Regions from separate parts of the Exiguobacterium sp. s89 genome, predicted to be linked through region 1. Evidence: predicted binding sites of a transcription regulator. Region 1 holds the regulator's gene; each other region holds the start of a gene.
The links. The regulator Rex, encoded in region 1, represses fermentation and respiration genes when NADH is low (regulators of the CRP and FNR family bind a similar motif). The targets are predictions, from matches to a motif close to TTGTGAAATATTTCACAA.
Positions count from the first base shown of each region.

Region 2: a site for Rex is predicted at 2,128-2,145, ahead of adhE (bifunctional acetaldehyde-CoA/alcohol dehydrogenase). Genes of this name have one in related genera too.
Region 3: a site for Rex is predicted at 1,100-1,117, ahead of KNO96_RS00700 (L-lactate dehydrogenase). Genes of this name have one in related genera too.
Region 4: a site for Rex is predicted at 2,297-2,314, ahead of KNO96_RS11620 (cytochrome c oxidase subunit 2A). Genes of this name have one in related genera too.

Region 1 covers NZ_JACSKS010000005.1:103,340-107,311, forward strand. The annotation lists gene KNO96_RS12590 (FAD-dependent oxidoreductase) at 1-675, opposite strand, end outside; gene KNO96_RS12595 (YesK family protein) at 865-1,158, opposite strand; gene tatC (twin-arginine translocase subunit TatC) at 1,285-2,073, opposite strand; gene KNO96_RS12605 (twin-arginine translocase TatA/TatE family subunit) at 2,077-2,271, opposite strand; gene KNO96_RS12610 (redox-sensing transcriptional repressor Rex) at 2,304-2,960, opposite strand; gene KNO96_RS12615 (ABC-F family ATP-binding cassette domain-containing protein) at 3,111-3,972, shown strand, end outside.
Region 2 covers NZ_JACSKS010000001.1:481,137-485,108, forward strand. The annotation lists gene adhE (bifunctional acetaldehyde-CoA/alcohol dehydrogenase) at 1-1,985, opposite strand, end outside; gene KNO96_RS02490 (MarR family winged helix-turn-helix transcriptional regulator) at 2,374-2,820, shown strand; gene KNO96_RS02495 (YebC/PmpR family DNA-binding transcriptional regulator) at 2,901-3,614, shown strand; gene KNO96_RS02500 (Na+/H+ antiporter family protein) at 3,757-3,972, shown strand, end outside.
Region 3 covers NZ_JACSKS010000001.1:143,426-147,397, reverse strand. The annotation lists gene KNO96_RS00700 (L-lactate dehydrogenase) at 25-981, opposite strand; gene KNO96_RS00695 (DUF92 domain-containing protein) at 1,151-1,921, opposite strand; gene KNO96_RS00690 (5-formyltetrahydrofolate cyclo-ligase) at 1,900-2,454, opposite strand; gene rpmG (50S ribosomal protein L33) at 2,509-2,673, opposite strand; gene KNO96_RS00680 (1,4-alpha-glucan branching protein domain-containing protein) at 2,758-3,972, opposite strand, start outside.
Region 4 covers NZ_JACSKS010000004.1:44,716-48,687, forward strand. The annotation lists gene KNO96_RS11610 (aldehyde dehydrogenase) at 1-1,338, shown strand, start outside; gene KNO96_RS11615 (Crp/Fnr family transcriptional regulator) at 1,488-2,198, shown strand; gene KNO96_RS11620 (cytochrome c oxidase subunit 2A) at 2,376-2,495, shown strand; gene KNO96_RS11625 (cytochrome c oxidase subunit II) at 2,520-2,990, shown strand; gene KNO96_RS11630 (b(o/a)3-type cytochrome-c oxidase subunit 1) at 2,991-3,972, shown strand, end outside.

The DNA.
Region 1 (3,972 bases):
GACATGTGTGACGTTCCCATCTGTTCCACGGAACGCTTCAACCGTCTGACCGAGTTCAAGATCGATCCCGCGACTGGTCATGTCCGCTTCTAATGGATCTGTGAACGACTTATCGAGATATTTGTTCAAGATGCGGTCGGCACTATCGATAAATGTGACATGTTTTCCGTATGCTTCGAACGCTTCGACGAGTTCGACCCCGATATAGCCCGCCCCGATGACGGCAATCTTCGTCGCATCCGTCGCACGCTCGATAATGCGTTGGGCATGCGCGTAGTTTTTACAGAGCTCGATTCCATTCATTTCGATTCCTGGGAGCGTTGGGACGATCGGCCATGAACCCGTCGTGACAATCAAACGGTCATACGTGTCATGCACGTCTTCCCCGGTTTCAAGATTTTTGGCGTGGACCGTCTTCGCTTCGGTGTCAATCGACAAGACGTCATGTTTCATGCGCATCGTCGCACCGAGTTCTTCAAGTTCACGTGGAGAGGAGTAGAACAACTCTTCCGCACGTTGGACGACCCCACCGACGTGGAGCGCAATCCCACACGAGAGGAAGCTGACGTTGTCGTTCCGCTCGTAAACGGTGATTTCGAGATTGTCGTGCTTGGCAAGTAATCCTTTAACAGCTGCTGTTCCTGCGTGTGTACATCCGATGACTGCGATTTTCATATGATTGTCTCTCCTTTAGGTGTTAGGCAAGTTAGCGTTTGTGATAAAAATCACATTCACTTTCTGAACTTAGTGTACTATTTCACAAGAAGGTTTGACAATCCTTTTGCTCACTATTTCACGTAAAAGTGTCTAAAATTTGAACTCCATGCGTGACAACAAAACCGTCCCGCAACCGGAACGGTTCACTTACGAATTCGTCGTGCGTCGTGCTTTGATCCAGTGATAGATGACGACGCCGATATAGGTGACAAGACCGATCACGTATAAACTGAAGCCGATCATGCTCCAGCCCAGACCATCCCATCCGCGAACAAAGACGAGACCAATCAAGATCAGCGTGTATCCTACCACGAGCAGCATCAACGAAAAGACGAGTCTTCGCTTAAATTTCGACTTCAAAAAGTTCAGCATGGCAATCAATAAAATCGTCGTCAACACACCGATGATGATGATTGCATCCCCGTAGTACTCCCAAATCATCGCTTCTCCCCCTGGCATCCAACTGAGTAGCTTTATTTTATCATGTCAGTCATGTGTTTTCGTGTTGTTGAAAAACGTTCGTTACCAAAAATCAAAAAAGCACCGTCTCCCTGGAAGGAACGATGCTCATTTCTCATTCATCTGTTTCATTAAATCCATCTGTTCTTGCACCATCGCTTCTTTCTCCCGGCGCAGCACCCCTTTATAGGTGATACGTGAAATCGATAAGCTGATCTCATATAGGAAGAAGAGCGGTAGTGACACCATGAGGTGCGACGTCAAGTCCGGTGGTGTGATGAACGCCGCGACCACGAATAGCGCAAAGTACGCGTACTTTCGAATCTTCGATAAGAAGTACGGGGTCACGACACCGATCCGGGTGAGGAACATCGTCACGACCGGTAATTGGAATAATAGACCGAACGGAATTGTCAGCTGCAACAAGAACGCGAAGTAATTATTGGCCCCGATGAGTTGTTCGAGTCCGAGGTCTTGCCCGAGGTCCGTCGAGATATCGAGGACGAGCGGGAACAACCAATAGTAGGCGAACGCAAGACCAATCAAGAACAATCCGAAGATGATCGGGATATAGGCAAGCGTGCCTTTCCGCTCATTCGGATGCAGACCGGGTGCGACAAACGCCCACACTTGATACAGTAGGAATGGGCTCGCCGCAATCAGGCCGATGACGAGCGCCAAGTTCAAGTAAATCATGAGTGGGTCCGCGACCCCAAAGGCGTTCAGTTCGAGCCCACGTTCGATGAGATCTTCTTGCAAGTACGCGAGTACATATTTGACACTCGGCAAAGCCATCAAAAAGAAGGCAAAGACGACAAATGCAGATAGCATCAGTCGTCTCCGCAGCTCTGTCAAGTGATCGGTGAGTTCCCGCTCTTGATCAGGTTGATGATTCATGGCTTACTGCTCTTTCTTTTCGATAGCTTTCTTGTCGTTCTTGTCGTTCTCGTCGTGCTCGTTCATCATGCCGTTCGTTGCATTTTTGAACTCACGAAGCGTCTGCCCGGCCGCGCGACCAAACTCCGGTAATTTCTTCGGTCCGAAGAGAATGAGTGCGATGATGGCGATGACAAATAGACTCACCCCACCTGGCATCCCGACGACGAGTGATGATGCTAGTAATTCCATTATTGATGGACCCCCTCAGCGGTTGGATAGTGTTGCATAAAGTAAATGAGTGACTGCAGCTCAATCGACAAATCGATGTGATGGACGCGAACGGTGTCCGGTACAGTGAGTCGTGCCGGTGTGAAGTTCAAGATACCCTTGATGCCGAATCGCACCAAGTCGTCTGCGACGGGCTGCGCATAGGCAGAAGGTACCGTCAAAATGGCGACGTCGATCTTGTTTTGCTTCATAATCTGTTCCATCTCATCGACGTGATGAATTGGGACGCCTGACATCGTCGTGCCGACTTTTGTCTCGTCTGCGTCGAACCCGACGACGATATGTGTGTTATTGTTTTTAAGGAAGTTATAGTTGACGAATGCCGTCCCAAGGTGACCGACCCCGACCAAGGCGACATTCGTAATCTCGTCTTGATTCAGTGTCTTTCGGAAAAAGTCTAACAGATACTGCACGTTATAGCCATATCCCTTTTTACCGAGCGCACCGAAGTACGAGAAATCACGGCGAATCGTAGCCGAATCGACCTTGACCGCCTCACTCAGTTCTGCTGAAGAGACACGTTGTTTCCCTGACGCATGCAGGCTTTGAATAAATCGATAGTATAGTGGCAACCGTTTGGCTGTCGCTTGTGGAATCTTTGGTTCGTTTTGACTCAACGGAAAGAGCCTCCTTTTTACGACACGTTACAAACGAATCTGAATTTCATACACCTTGATTGTAAACGAATTCACATGACCACTCAACGAATATACCTAAAATCGCTGAAAAATACAGTATACTAAATAGAGAGAAAGGGGTTTTTTCACTTGATCCTACTGCAAGTCAACAACTTATCCAAATCCTTCGGCGTCGAGCCGATTTTAGAAAACGTAAAACTCGAAATCCAGGAAGGTGAACGTGTCGCCCTCGTCGGTCGGAACGGTGCCGGTAAGTCCACACTTTTGAAAGTCATCGCTGGTGAATACAACTATGATTCCGGGGACATCATGAAGCCAAAAGACGTCACCATCGGCTATCTCGCCCAAGACTCAGGGCTCGAATCCGACGAGACAATCTGGAACGAGATGCTCACCGTCTTCACGGACTTGATCGAGCAGGAGAAGACGCTCCGTCGCATGGAAGCCGACATGGGATCCGAACGAATCCTAAATGACGCCGCTGCGTACGAACGTCTCCTCTCTTCTTACGATGAAGAGCAGCATACGTTCAAAGAGCGTGGCGGTTACCAGTATGAAGCGACCATCCGCTCGGTCCTCCATGGGATGCGCTTCTATCCGGATGACTTCGAACGTCGCATCGACACGCTATCCGGGGGACAACGGACGCGTCTCGCCTTGGCGAAGATGCTCCTTCAAAGTCCTGACCTGCTCATCTTGGATGAGCCGACGAACCATTTGGACATCGAGACGCTCGCCTGGCTCGAGAAGTACTTGGGCGGCTATAAAGGAGCTGTCCTCATCGTCTCCCACGACCGGTACTTCCTCGACCGTGTCGTTTCGGTCGTCTATGAGCTGTCACGTCATCGGAGCCGTCGCTTCGTCGGGAACTACACGAAGTATCTCGAACAGAAGGCCGCCATTTACGAGCAAGAGAAGAAGCAGTTCGAGTCGCAGCAAGAAGAGATTGCCAAGATGCAGGATTTCATTCAGCGAAACATCGCCCGAGCGA
Region 2 (3,972 bases), on a different contig from region 1:
TCGATGGCGTGTGTCAACACGTCCATTCCTGTATCTGCCGTGATTGATGCTGGTACGGTCATAACGAACTCAGGGTCGACGATGGCGACGTCTGGTGTGATCGCATAGTCAGCAATCGGATATTTCACATTACGTTTTTTGTCTGTAATGACGGTGAACGGTGTTACTTCTGAACCTGTACCAGAAGTTGTTGGGATTGCGACGAACATTGATTTGTTACCGAGTGTCGGGAACTTGTATGTCCGTTTGCGAATATCCATGAATTTCTGACGAAGGTTTGAGAACTTCTCTTCTGGACGTTCATAGAAGAGCCACATCCCTTTCGCAGCATCCATTGGTGATCCACCACCGAGTGCGATGATCATGTCTGGCTGGAAGTGACGCATCGCTTCAGCACCGTTCATGACCGTCTCAACAGATGGATCTGGTTCGACTTGGTCGAAAATACGGTACTCAACACCTGCTGGTAAGTTTTTGATGACTTTATCAGCGAATCCGAGTTTGACCATCATTTCATCCGTTACAATCATCGCCCGCTTTTTCGTTGTGAGTGATTGAAGGTATTGGACAGAGTTTTTCTCAAAGTAGATTTTTTCAGGTACTTTAAACCATTGCATATTCACGCGACGTCTCGCCACCTTTTTCACATTGAGTAGATGTTTCGCCGTCACGTTTTCAGAGACGGAGTTTTTACCGTAAGACCCACAACCGAGCGTGAGGGATGGTGTCATTTCGTTGTAAAGGTCACCGATTCCACCGTGTGCTGATGGTGAGTTGACGATGATGCGACAAGCTTTCATACGAAGACCGAAATCAAGGATGGCATCGTCGTCCGTTGAGTGGATGACAGCTGTATGGCCGAGACCACCGATTTCAAGCATTTTTTCAGCAACCGCAAATCCTTCTTCACGTGATTGAACTTTATAAGCACCGAGGACCGGGCTCAATTTTTCATGTGAGAGAAGTTCTGTCGCGCCAACTGTTTCAAGTTCAGCAATCAAGATTTTTGTGTCAGCCGGGACTTTGAGACCTGCTTTTTCTGCAATCCACGCTGCCGGCTTCCCGACGATCTCTGGGTTGACTGCGCATGTGTCCGTACGGATGACGAGTGTTTCAAGTTTCGCTTTTTCTTCAGGTGAGCAGAAATAGCAACCGAGTGCTGTCATTTCCGCTTTCACTTCTTCGTATACTTCTTGGTCGACGATGATTGCTTGTTCAGACGCACAGATCATCCCGTTGTCGAACGTTTTTGAAAGGATAACGTCTGAGATGGCACGTTTCACTTTTGCTGTTTTGTCGATATAGGCTGGTACGTTACCCGGTCCGACACCAAGAGCCGGTTTACCAGTCGAGTAGGCGGACTTGACCATCGCTGCTCCACCAGTAGCAAGGACCATCGCGACACCAGGATGATTCATGAGTGCTTTCGTCGCATCAAGTGACGGGACTTCTACCCATTGAATCAAGTTTTCAGGAGCTCCTGCGGCTACCGCTGCGTCACGGAGGACCCGCGCTGCCTCACTAGAACATTGTTGAGCTGACGGGTGGAAGGCAAAGATAATCGGGTTACGTGTTTTAATGGCGATGATCGCTTTGAACATCGTAGTAGAAGTAGGGTTCGTGACCGGTGTGACACCTGCAACGACACCGACCGGCTCTGCGATGTATGTGATTCCGTTTTGAACGTCATCTTCTAAAACGCCAACCGTTTTCTCTCCACGAAGTGAGTTATAAATATATTCTGTCGCAAAGATGTTTTTGATCATCTTATCTTCAAAGACACCGCGACCTGTTTCTGTATATGCTAGTTTCGCAAGTTCGACGTGCTTCTCTAGACCTGCGAGCGCCATCGCTTGTACGATGTGATCAATTTTCTCTTGGTCGAACGTCATTAACGTATCGAGTGCGGCGTGTGCGCCCGCTACGAGCGTATCCACCATTTGTTCTGCCGTTGTTTCCACTTTTGCTTTCTCTTTAACTGCCATGTTAGGTTCCTCCTCATAAGTGAGAGCTTTTAATGAACATATTGACTTGATGGAAGCACGATGTGGTGCTTGTTTTCAAGAGATTGTGCTTTCCTTCACATTCATAGAATACAATGTTTTCCCGGTTTTGTGGGTGACAACAATGTGAACTCTTTCACAATATTTTTTTATCATTTGTTGATAGCTCTTGATTTTTACATGCACCCTCAGTAAAATCGAATACGTTTTCATGAAAACATGAGTAACAATTCATGTAAACGCTTACATTAATTGTGTCAGTTCTATCTCTTATAAGATGTATCAATCATCACATCAACCCGTTTTTAGGTTCAAATGCACCTGACTCGTGTATAATGAACATAGAACCTAACTAGGAAGTGAATCTATTATGCCGAAACAAGATGCAGCGGACCAGTTTGTCAAACTAATCCCTTTAATTCGTCGTAAATTGCTACGTCGATCTGATTTTCCTCAAATTCCAAACTTGAACTTTTCTCATTTCCATCTATTAATGTTGATTGAAGACGAGGGGGCAGTCACGAATGGACGAATTAGCGAGACACTCTCCATCGCACCACCGAACGTCACCCCTCTCATCACGAAACTGTTGAACGAGGGCTTCATTACCCGCGTACCCGACGAACGGGATCGTCGAGTGATATGGAACCAGCTGACGGAGAAAGGTGAGCGAATCTTACTTGAACGAAGAGACTCGTTCCGAACGCTATTCGAAGAGCGCCTCGCATTTTTAAATGAAGATGAGACAGACCGGCTGATTGAAAGTTTGAAGACCCTCACTGAGATTGTAGAGAAAATGGACAAAGGCGACGAGTAAATCTTTACTCGTCAATTCAGCCAACTTCTTATATAATCTGTAATGAATCTACGTACAAATGGAAAGAGAGATGACATGTAATGGGTCGTAAATGGAACAACATTAAAGAGAAGAAGGCGTCTAAAGATGCCAACACGAGTCGCGTTTATGCGAAGTTCGGTCGCGAAATCTATGTGGTCGCCCGACAAGGGGAACCAGATCCTGAATTGAACCAGTCATTAAAATTTGTGGTGGAGCGCGCTAAAACATATAACGTGCCTCGCGCAATCATCGATCGTGCAATCGATAAAGCAAAAGGCGGCGACGAAGAGAACTTCGACGAACTTCGTTATGAAGGATTCGGACCGAATGGTGCGATGGTCATCGTCGACACGTTGACGAACAACGTGAACCGTACAGCATCAGAAGTTCGTGCTGCTTTCGGTAAAAATGGAGGCAACATGGGCGTCAGTGGTTCGGTCGCTTATATGTTCGATGCAACAGCCGTCATCGGTGTCAACCAAATGTCTGCAGATGATGTTCTTGAACTTATGATGGAACACGACCTTGACGTTCGTGATGTCATCGAAGAAGACGAGACGGTAATCGTCTATGCCGAGCCTGAAGCGTTCCACGCCGTTCAGACCGCATTCAAGGCTGCCGGGGTTGAGGAGTTTGCCGTCGCAGAGTTGACGATGCTCCCACAGAACGAAGTGTCGCTCGATGACGCATCGAAAGAACAATTCGAAAAATTAATTGACGTTCTCGAAGACTTGGAAGATGTGCGCCAAGTGTATCACAACGTCGATATGTAACACGCAAGCGATAACTTTTACGAGTTATCGCTTTTTTCATGAGCGATTTGACAAGGGTCATATCCTATGTTAAATTTCAAAAAGTCTTTATCGTGTTAAAGTGATACTAAGAGAAAGAAAACATGAAAGGTGTTGGATGTATATGAACGCAGTGTTACTTGCAGTCATCGTCTTATTCGCGCTCGCCATCAGTCGAGTGCACATTGTATTATCCTTAATATTAGCGGCGCTAGTCGGAGGGCTTGTTGGAGGACTTGGGTTTAACGATACGTTGACCGCCTTTAGCAATGGCCTCGGGGGCGGAGCGAGCATCGCGCTCAGTTACGCACTCCTCGGCGCATTCGCCGTCGGGTTGTCG
Region 3 (3,972 bases), on a different contig from region 1:
TTACGGGTCATCACTATATAGAGGTTACAAGACAGGTTCCATTGTTTTCATGAGCACGTTCGCAGAGTGTTGCATTTTTTGATGCTCTTCTTCTGACAATTCGATCTCAACGACTTCCCGCACTCCTTGACGATTGATGATGGCTGGTACACCGATATGGATATCATGTAGGCCATATTCCCCGTCGAGATGAGCACCGACTGTCAACAATGTGTTTTCGTTACGAAGGACGGCTTTGACCAAACGAAGTAATCCGAGACCAATCGCGTAGTATGTCGCACCTTTACGCTCAATGATATGATATGCCGCGTCACGAACGTTCACATAAATATCTTCGAGATCTTGCCAGTTATATTCGTCATGCTCTTCAAGCAATTGCTCGACCGATTTTCCGTAAATGCGGGCGTTGCTCCAAGCAGCGAATTCTGTATCTCCATGTTCGCCCATGATGTATGCGTGGCAGTTGCGCGGATCTACATTAAAGTAGTCACCAAGCATATAACGTAAGCGAGATGTATCTAGTACTGTACCTGAACCAAAGACTCGATGTTTCGGAAGACCCGAATATTTCCATGCGAGATGTGTCATGATGTCAACCGGGTTTGAGGCAATAATAATGATTCCATCAAAACCAGAGTCCATAATCTCTGAAATCATAGATTTCATAATCTTCGCATTTTTTTCGACGAGGTCAAGACGTGTTTCGCCTGGACGTTGTGGCGCACCGGCAGTGATGACGACAATATCAGCTACTCCACAATCCGTGTAATCCCCTGCCCAGACACGCATTGGTGATGAAGCAAATGAGACGCCATGGTTCAAGTCCATCGCTTCCCCTTCTGCTTTTGCTTTATTGATATCAATAATGACGAGTTCTTCACATAGACTTGCTGTTGTTAATTGATAAGCGAAGCTCGCACCTACCGCACCTGCACCCACGAGTGCGACACGTGTTACTTTAGCATGATTTAATGTTTCCATATTGATTCTCCACCCTTCGAACAATCTGTTTCATGTTTTTGTTATCTCTGTTACATCATGATTGTAACATCATTCACAAACCCTAACTACAATAGAAACCGTTTTCACTTTGGCGATATTGTGACAATATTCACATTCAAATGGAACATCTTCATTTCCTGTACTACCCTCATCCGAGCACAAAAAAACAAATCAAAGTCGCTCCGAATATAGAGATGAAATTGACCGCATCGTTACCGAGCAGGCGCCATCCAGACACGTATGTCGTCGAGACCTGGTGATGAACTTTTTTTTCAGTCAATTTGCCACAGACAGTACAACGAAACTTGCGTTGCAGAGTCGCTCCAAGTAACGTGTCGATGACGCTACCGCTTAGCCCGATCCCCCATAACATAAGGAGCAGTGCCACATCCATTTGGACAAATAAGATAGAAGAGATCACGATTACGAAAGCCCCTATAATCGACATGAATGTGCCGAATGTGGAAACTGCACCGCTTGTCCCCGGTTCGACTCGCTTAAACGTGAACATGAATCGCGGCTTATTTTTTGAGAGCACACCAAACTCCGACCCCCACGTATCGCTTGTCGCCGCGGCAATAGACACAATGTACATATAAACGTAGACAAAATTTTCTGTGAGCAGATACCCGAGTGCACAAAGAATACCGACTCCACCGTTGGCCAATACCTGTATGGCGTCGCGATCGCCTGTTTTTTCGACGATATCATCCACTCCTTCTTTATCGCGTGAACGATATTTCGAGGCGAGCGAGGAGGTCGAGAAAAACACACCTAGCAAATATAGCCCAAACCACCCAAACGATAGTCCAATCAACGTCCCTGTCAGCACTGTCAAGATGGCTCCTAAAAACGTTAATGACTGCAACCGATAACCGAGATAGGCGACGATACAAGTTACAACAAATATGGCGAACATTGGATCATCTCCTTTTCTGTCACGATCCATTCAACAGGCAGATCATGTGGTTCAGTCGGCACATGACTTACAAGCTGATTCGTGTAAGCCAAAGCAATTGTTGTTCCTTTATATGTTTTTAGAAAACGGTCATAATATCCTCCACCCCAGCCAATTCGATATCCCGCCCGATCAAATACCCTTCCTGGCACAACACAGAGGTCGATTGGCCTCGTCGTCGGTAGAGTCGTCGGCTCTAAAATATTCATGACTCCCGCCTCGAGATCATCGACCGAATGAATGATGTGAAATGTAAGTCCTTGCCTCGTTACTTTCGGGACACAAACCGTTTTTCCTGCTTCAAATGCCTCGTGAATGATTGGAGAAGTATCAATTTCAAGCGGAAGTGAAGATGTCACTGCGATTGTCTGACTTTCTTTCCATATATAGGATGAAAACAGTCGTTGGTGTATCGCTCGATCGACGAGTTGCCGATTCGTCATTTGCTTGATGGATTGATGCACGATGCGTCTTAATGTTGCTTTTTCTTCCACAACTCGTCCCTCCTTATAAAAAAAGCCGCCACATATGTGACGGCCGGTCTCTCATTATTTCACTTCGCGGTAAAGCGTGTGACGACGGAGACGTGGGTTGTATTTGCGCAACTCGAGGCGCTCAGGGTTGTTACGTTTGTTTTTCTTCGTGATGTACGTGCGATCGCCTGTTTCTGTGCAAGCTAATGTAATTTTAACGCGCATTTCTTTCACTCCCATCTCAATGATGTTGTATCAAGTGCTTTTGCTTTACAGTCTAAGCATACTCAATTATCCTACCAAGTTTCTTTTGAAAAAGCAAGGTTATTTCACGTTCTTTTTCATTGGTTTCTGTCCATACGGAGAAGATTCAAGAGGCAGGCAAGTATTGACATTCTCACTCACCTTGTACCATTGCTTCAAGTCATGGATTGAAATCTCTTCACCGACATAAACGCACTCCGCTTCAGGGAACACACTGTTCTCAATGCGATGAATCGCATCGAATAAACCACCATGCCCGTGTGGATTGCGTGTCGCTTCGAAGGACAACATAGTTGAGTATAACGGAAGCGAAAGGGATTGCGCAAGTTCTCTTGCCGCAGGAATCGTCATCCAATCAAAGTGATGAACCACTTTGAAAGAGATCCGTTTCGCCAATTCATGAACTAGTTTGACATACGCAATATTTTGCGTGGCCACCTGATTCATGACATGTTCTAAAAATGTACTAGTCGGGCTCACTCGATACACATGTATGTTCCCATGCCGCTCATACGCTGGTAACTCATCGTGGTATGGTGTCAACACGTAGACGATTTCACCTTCGTTCGCTCTCGCTTCGACCTCATCAACGACCCGCTTTCCAAGTCCTCCGACGATATGACCGTGATATTCGGGAGTAAGCAGCAGGATTGCCGGCTTCTCTTGTTCACGCTCTGTCGTCACGTAATAATCATGGGGTGACAAGAATGAGTCGATGTCGATATCACCGTCTTGAAGGAACGGGTAGGCCGCGAAGTGTTCATTTAGCAATTGATCCGAGAGCTCATCCTGATAGAGCGCCGTTTCAAGTTCGGCAAACAGTCGTGTATGTTCTCGGAAGCGTTCAGCAGCGTACTGTGCCGTCGTTTGTCCATCTAAAATAAATGCCCAGTCACTCGACACAGCCAACACATAATGGCGAATCAATTGTTTCAATGCACGATTTGTTAAATCAGATTTTCCGCGATAATCAGCCACATCTTTTACGAGTTGCATCTCCATCATATGAAGGTGGCGAAGCATCCATTCATTTCGTTCATTGATCCACACTTCACCGTATCCTTTGCGCCCCCACGTATTCATCGAGACGTGAACCGTCTGTAAATCTTTGAAGTGACGTTCGAGGAACATCGCCGGTGTGATGGTCTCAATCCCAAATTCCACAAGGCGCTCTGCCACTTTCCCTAGAAATTCCGGTCCTTCGAACCACCAATGACCGAACAACTCCGCATCGAACGGTGCTGTCACTAAAAATGGTGGGAACGTTTGAGCACC
Region 4 (3,972 bases), on a different contig from region 1:
CAACGCCGCTTCTTTAAAACTCAGGCGACGAAATCAATGGCATTCCGTTTGAGCATGCTGACGTTTTTAAAGGAATCGATCAAGCACTATGAACCGGACTTGTTAGAAGCTCTGCGCGAAGACTTGAACAAATCAGAGATGGATGCGTATACGACAGAAATCGGATTTATTTACGATGAGATTTCACGAACGAAACGAGAATTAAAACGGTGGATGCGTCCGAAACGTGTCCGTGGAACAGCCATCCATCTTGGGATGAAGAGCGAGATACGTTATGAGCCGTACGGTACGGTATTAATTATCGCTCCTTGGAATTATCCCTTCCAATTGGCCGTTGCTCCGCTCATCGGCGCAATCGCCGCAGGGAACACCGCCGTTGTCAAACCTTCAGAGTTGACGCCTAACGTCGCTCGTGTCTTGACACAGGTGTTAGAGCGCGCCTTTACCGATCGCTATGTAGCAAGTGTCGAAGGTGATAAGGACACGGCTCAAGAATTATTGGATCAAAAATGGGATTACATTTTCTTCACAGGTTCTACGCAAGTTGGTCGGATCGTCAATAAATCAGCAGCAGAACATCTGACACCGGTCACACTAGAACTCGGTGGGAAATCACCTGTTATCGTTCATGGAGATGCGAACGTCTCGATTGCAGCGAAACGTGTCGCATGGGGGAAATGGATGAATGCCGGTCAAACATGTGTCGCACCAGACTATGTGCTCGTGCATGAATCACAGCAGGAAGCTTTCTTAGAAGCCGTTAAACAAGAAGCGTTTGCGATGTTCGGGAATGGTGTCGGGACAAAACGATACACGCGCATCGTCAATGAAGCACACTTCGACCGTCTGTCCCACTACTTGACGGAGGGTGACCTTATTTTCGGTGGTGAAACGAGTCAAGATGAACTAAAAATTGCGCCTACTGTCATGACGAATCTTCATGAAGATGCTGATGTGATGAAAGACGAGATCTTTGGTCCAATCTTACCGGTCATTCCGTACCGTCAACTTGATGAAGTAATCGAGTTCATTTCTGACCGACCGCATCCTCTTGCTCTCTATCTCTTTACGGAATCGAAAGACGTGGAAAAAACAGTTATGAAACATCTTTCCTTTGGCGGAGGGTGCGTGAACGATGTCATCATGCACTTGACGAATCCGAACCTTCCGTTTGGCGGAGTCGGCGAGAGCGGGATGGGGGCTTATCACGGTCGAACGAGTTTTGAAACGTTCAGTCACGCCAAATCGATTTTAAAGAATACGACAAAATTCGATTTACCGGTCCGGTATCCGAACTTCAAACCGGCAGAAAAATTGATTCGGTTGATTCAGCGTTGAACAAGCAGAGAGATTCGGGAGAATAGCCGAATCTCTTTTTTAAAGATTGTTTGAAATGTCACATACTTTTACGATTCTTCCTGTCACACTCTTGTATAATAAAGTCATAAATGGAACGGACGAATGAAATGTGGAGGGAGCAACGACTTATGTCAATGCAATGTGGAACGACTCAGCCGAACAGTTTTGTATTTTCAGATGAAACGAAACAACTGTTACTTGAAATGATGACGATTCAGCATCATCCAAAAGCAAGTATCGTGTGTTGGGAAGGCGAGAAGTGTGATAAGTTCTTTTACTTAAAGAGTGGTTCTGTTAAATTTACGAAAATCACGAAAAAAGGAAATCCACTCGTCATGTTCATGTATGGACCAGATGATTTCTTCGGTGAGTTCGATATCGTGGAAACTTTCCCGAGTTCATACAGTATCGAGACGACAGAAGAAAGTACAATTGGAACGATTTCGAAACGTGAGCTAGAATCACTGATGCAAAGCGATATTCGGTTTGCTGGAGAAATTTTACGTTGGACATCGATGATGCGGAAGCACTCGGAAATGAAAGTCCGCGACTTATTATTGTACGGAAAGCCAGGGGCGCTGGGCTCGACATTACTGCGGATGGCGGCCATGCATGGTGTAGAGGAAGAAGATACCATTGTGATTCCTCGTCATCCGTCCGATGGAGAACTGGGGCAATTGATTGGAGCTCCGCGCGAGACGGTGAACCGTTTGATCAGCCAGTGGCGAAAAGACGGAGTCATCAGTACAACAGCAAAATCGATCGTTATTCACGATGTTGATTTTTTGAAAGAGCTTTGTCACTGCGAGGGTTGTCCTGCTGGAATATGTCGTTTGTAAACCACCTCATGTGTAGGTGGTTTTTTTGTGGACTCCTTTTTAAAAATGTGAATTTTGTGTGTTGAAACTACGCAAAATTGATGTGATTGTCACTTTTGAAGTGATAAATGTCACATATTATCACCTGAGCGATTGCGTACAATAAAGGTGGAAAAACAAGCGAAAGGGGTTTTACACGTGGAACATAAAGATGGACAAGAACCAAATCTTAAAGGAACGTTTACATCGGTCATGATTGTCGCAGGTGTCATCATCGCCATGTGGTCTTCGGTCTTTTACTTATTTGTTACTCGATAAACATACAGGGAGAAGGGTCTCGTCATGCATATTCATAAATTAGAAAAATATTGGCTTACGTTTGGTATTATCTTGCTTGCAGTTTTCTTGACTGTTCTAGGGGTATCTGCCTTCGCAGCGGGAAATCAACCTGCATCGGATGCGGATTTGATCGACCCAGCAAAAGTGAATCAGACGGCTCCGTTTGATCAACCGGGACTTCATCAAATTGGCGAGAATGAATACGAGCTCGTCATGATTGCACAAGCATTTACCTTTACACCAGGAAATGTCGAAATTCCAAAAGGTGCAAAAGTGACGTTCCTCGTGACGTCACCGGACGTCGTTCACGGATTTCAGTTGACAGGTACACCGGTCAATATGATGGTCGTCCCTGGACATATCAACTCATTGACGTACACGTTTGAGGAAGCTGGAGAATTTTTGATTCTTTGTAACGAATATTGTGGAACAGGACATCACATGATGTCGACTAAAATCAAGGTGGTGGAGTAAATGAACGATGTATCATCTAAACTGAAGCAATGGGAGATGGAGCGTGGAGTTCCGGTTCCGAGTATTGGAGCGAAAGAAGCGCGTCTTGCTTACGGTCACGTTCTTGTATCGATTCTCGCTGTCTTGATTGGTGCATTGGCTGGTTTGATGCAGACGTTAATTCGGACCGGTGTCATTCCTGAAATTTTTGGATATTATCAGTTACTAACAGCTCACGGAATCATGCTCGGAATCGTCTTCACAACGATGTTCATCATCGGTCTATTATATGCGCTACTTGCGAAGTCATTCGGTCGCTTTGAATCGTTCCCGACCCGTGTCGCTTGGCTCGGTTTTTGGACGATGATTATCGGTGCTGTCATGATCACTGTGATGATTCTTGCTAATAAAGGGACTGTACTTTATACATTTTATGCACCGCTCATGGCAGATCCGCTCTTCTATGTCGGACTCGTCCTGTTCGTAGTCGGAACGTGGTTCTCCTCGTTCGCGATGTTCCGGATGTATGCAGATTACAAACGTGATAACCCAGGGGTTCATCCACCACTCCCGGCTTACATGAGTATTATGACGATGCTACTTTGGGTCATCGCGACACTCGGTGTCGCAGCGACGATTTTATTCCAACTCCTCCCGCTCTCACTCGGGTGGAAAGATACAGTCGGTATTGAATTATCCCGTACATTATTCTGGTACTTCGGGCACCCGCTCGTGTATTTCTGGCTCATGCCGGCATATATTGTGTGGTATACGGTCGTACCGAAAGTAATCGGCGGAAAAATCTTCTCTGATGCGTTGGCGCGAATGGCATTCTTGTTATTCTTACTCTTCTCATTCCCGGTCGGATTCCACCATCAATTGACAGAGCCAGGGATTGAGCCGTTCTGGAAGTTCGTTCAAGTTATCTTGACGTTCTTAGTTGTCATTCCTTCGTTTATGACGGCGTTCTCGCTCTTTGCGACGTTCGAACTTCGTGGACGTG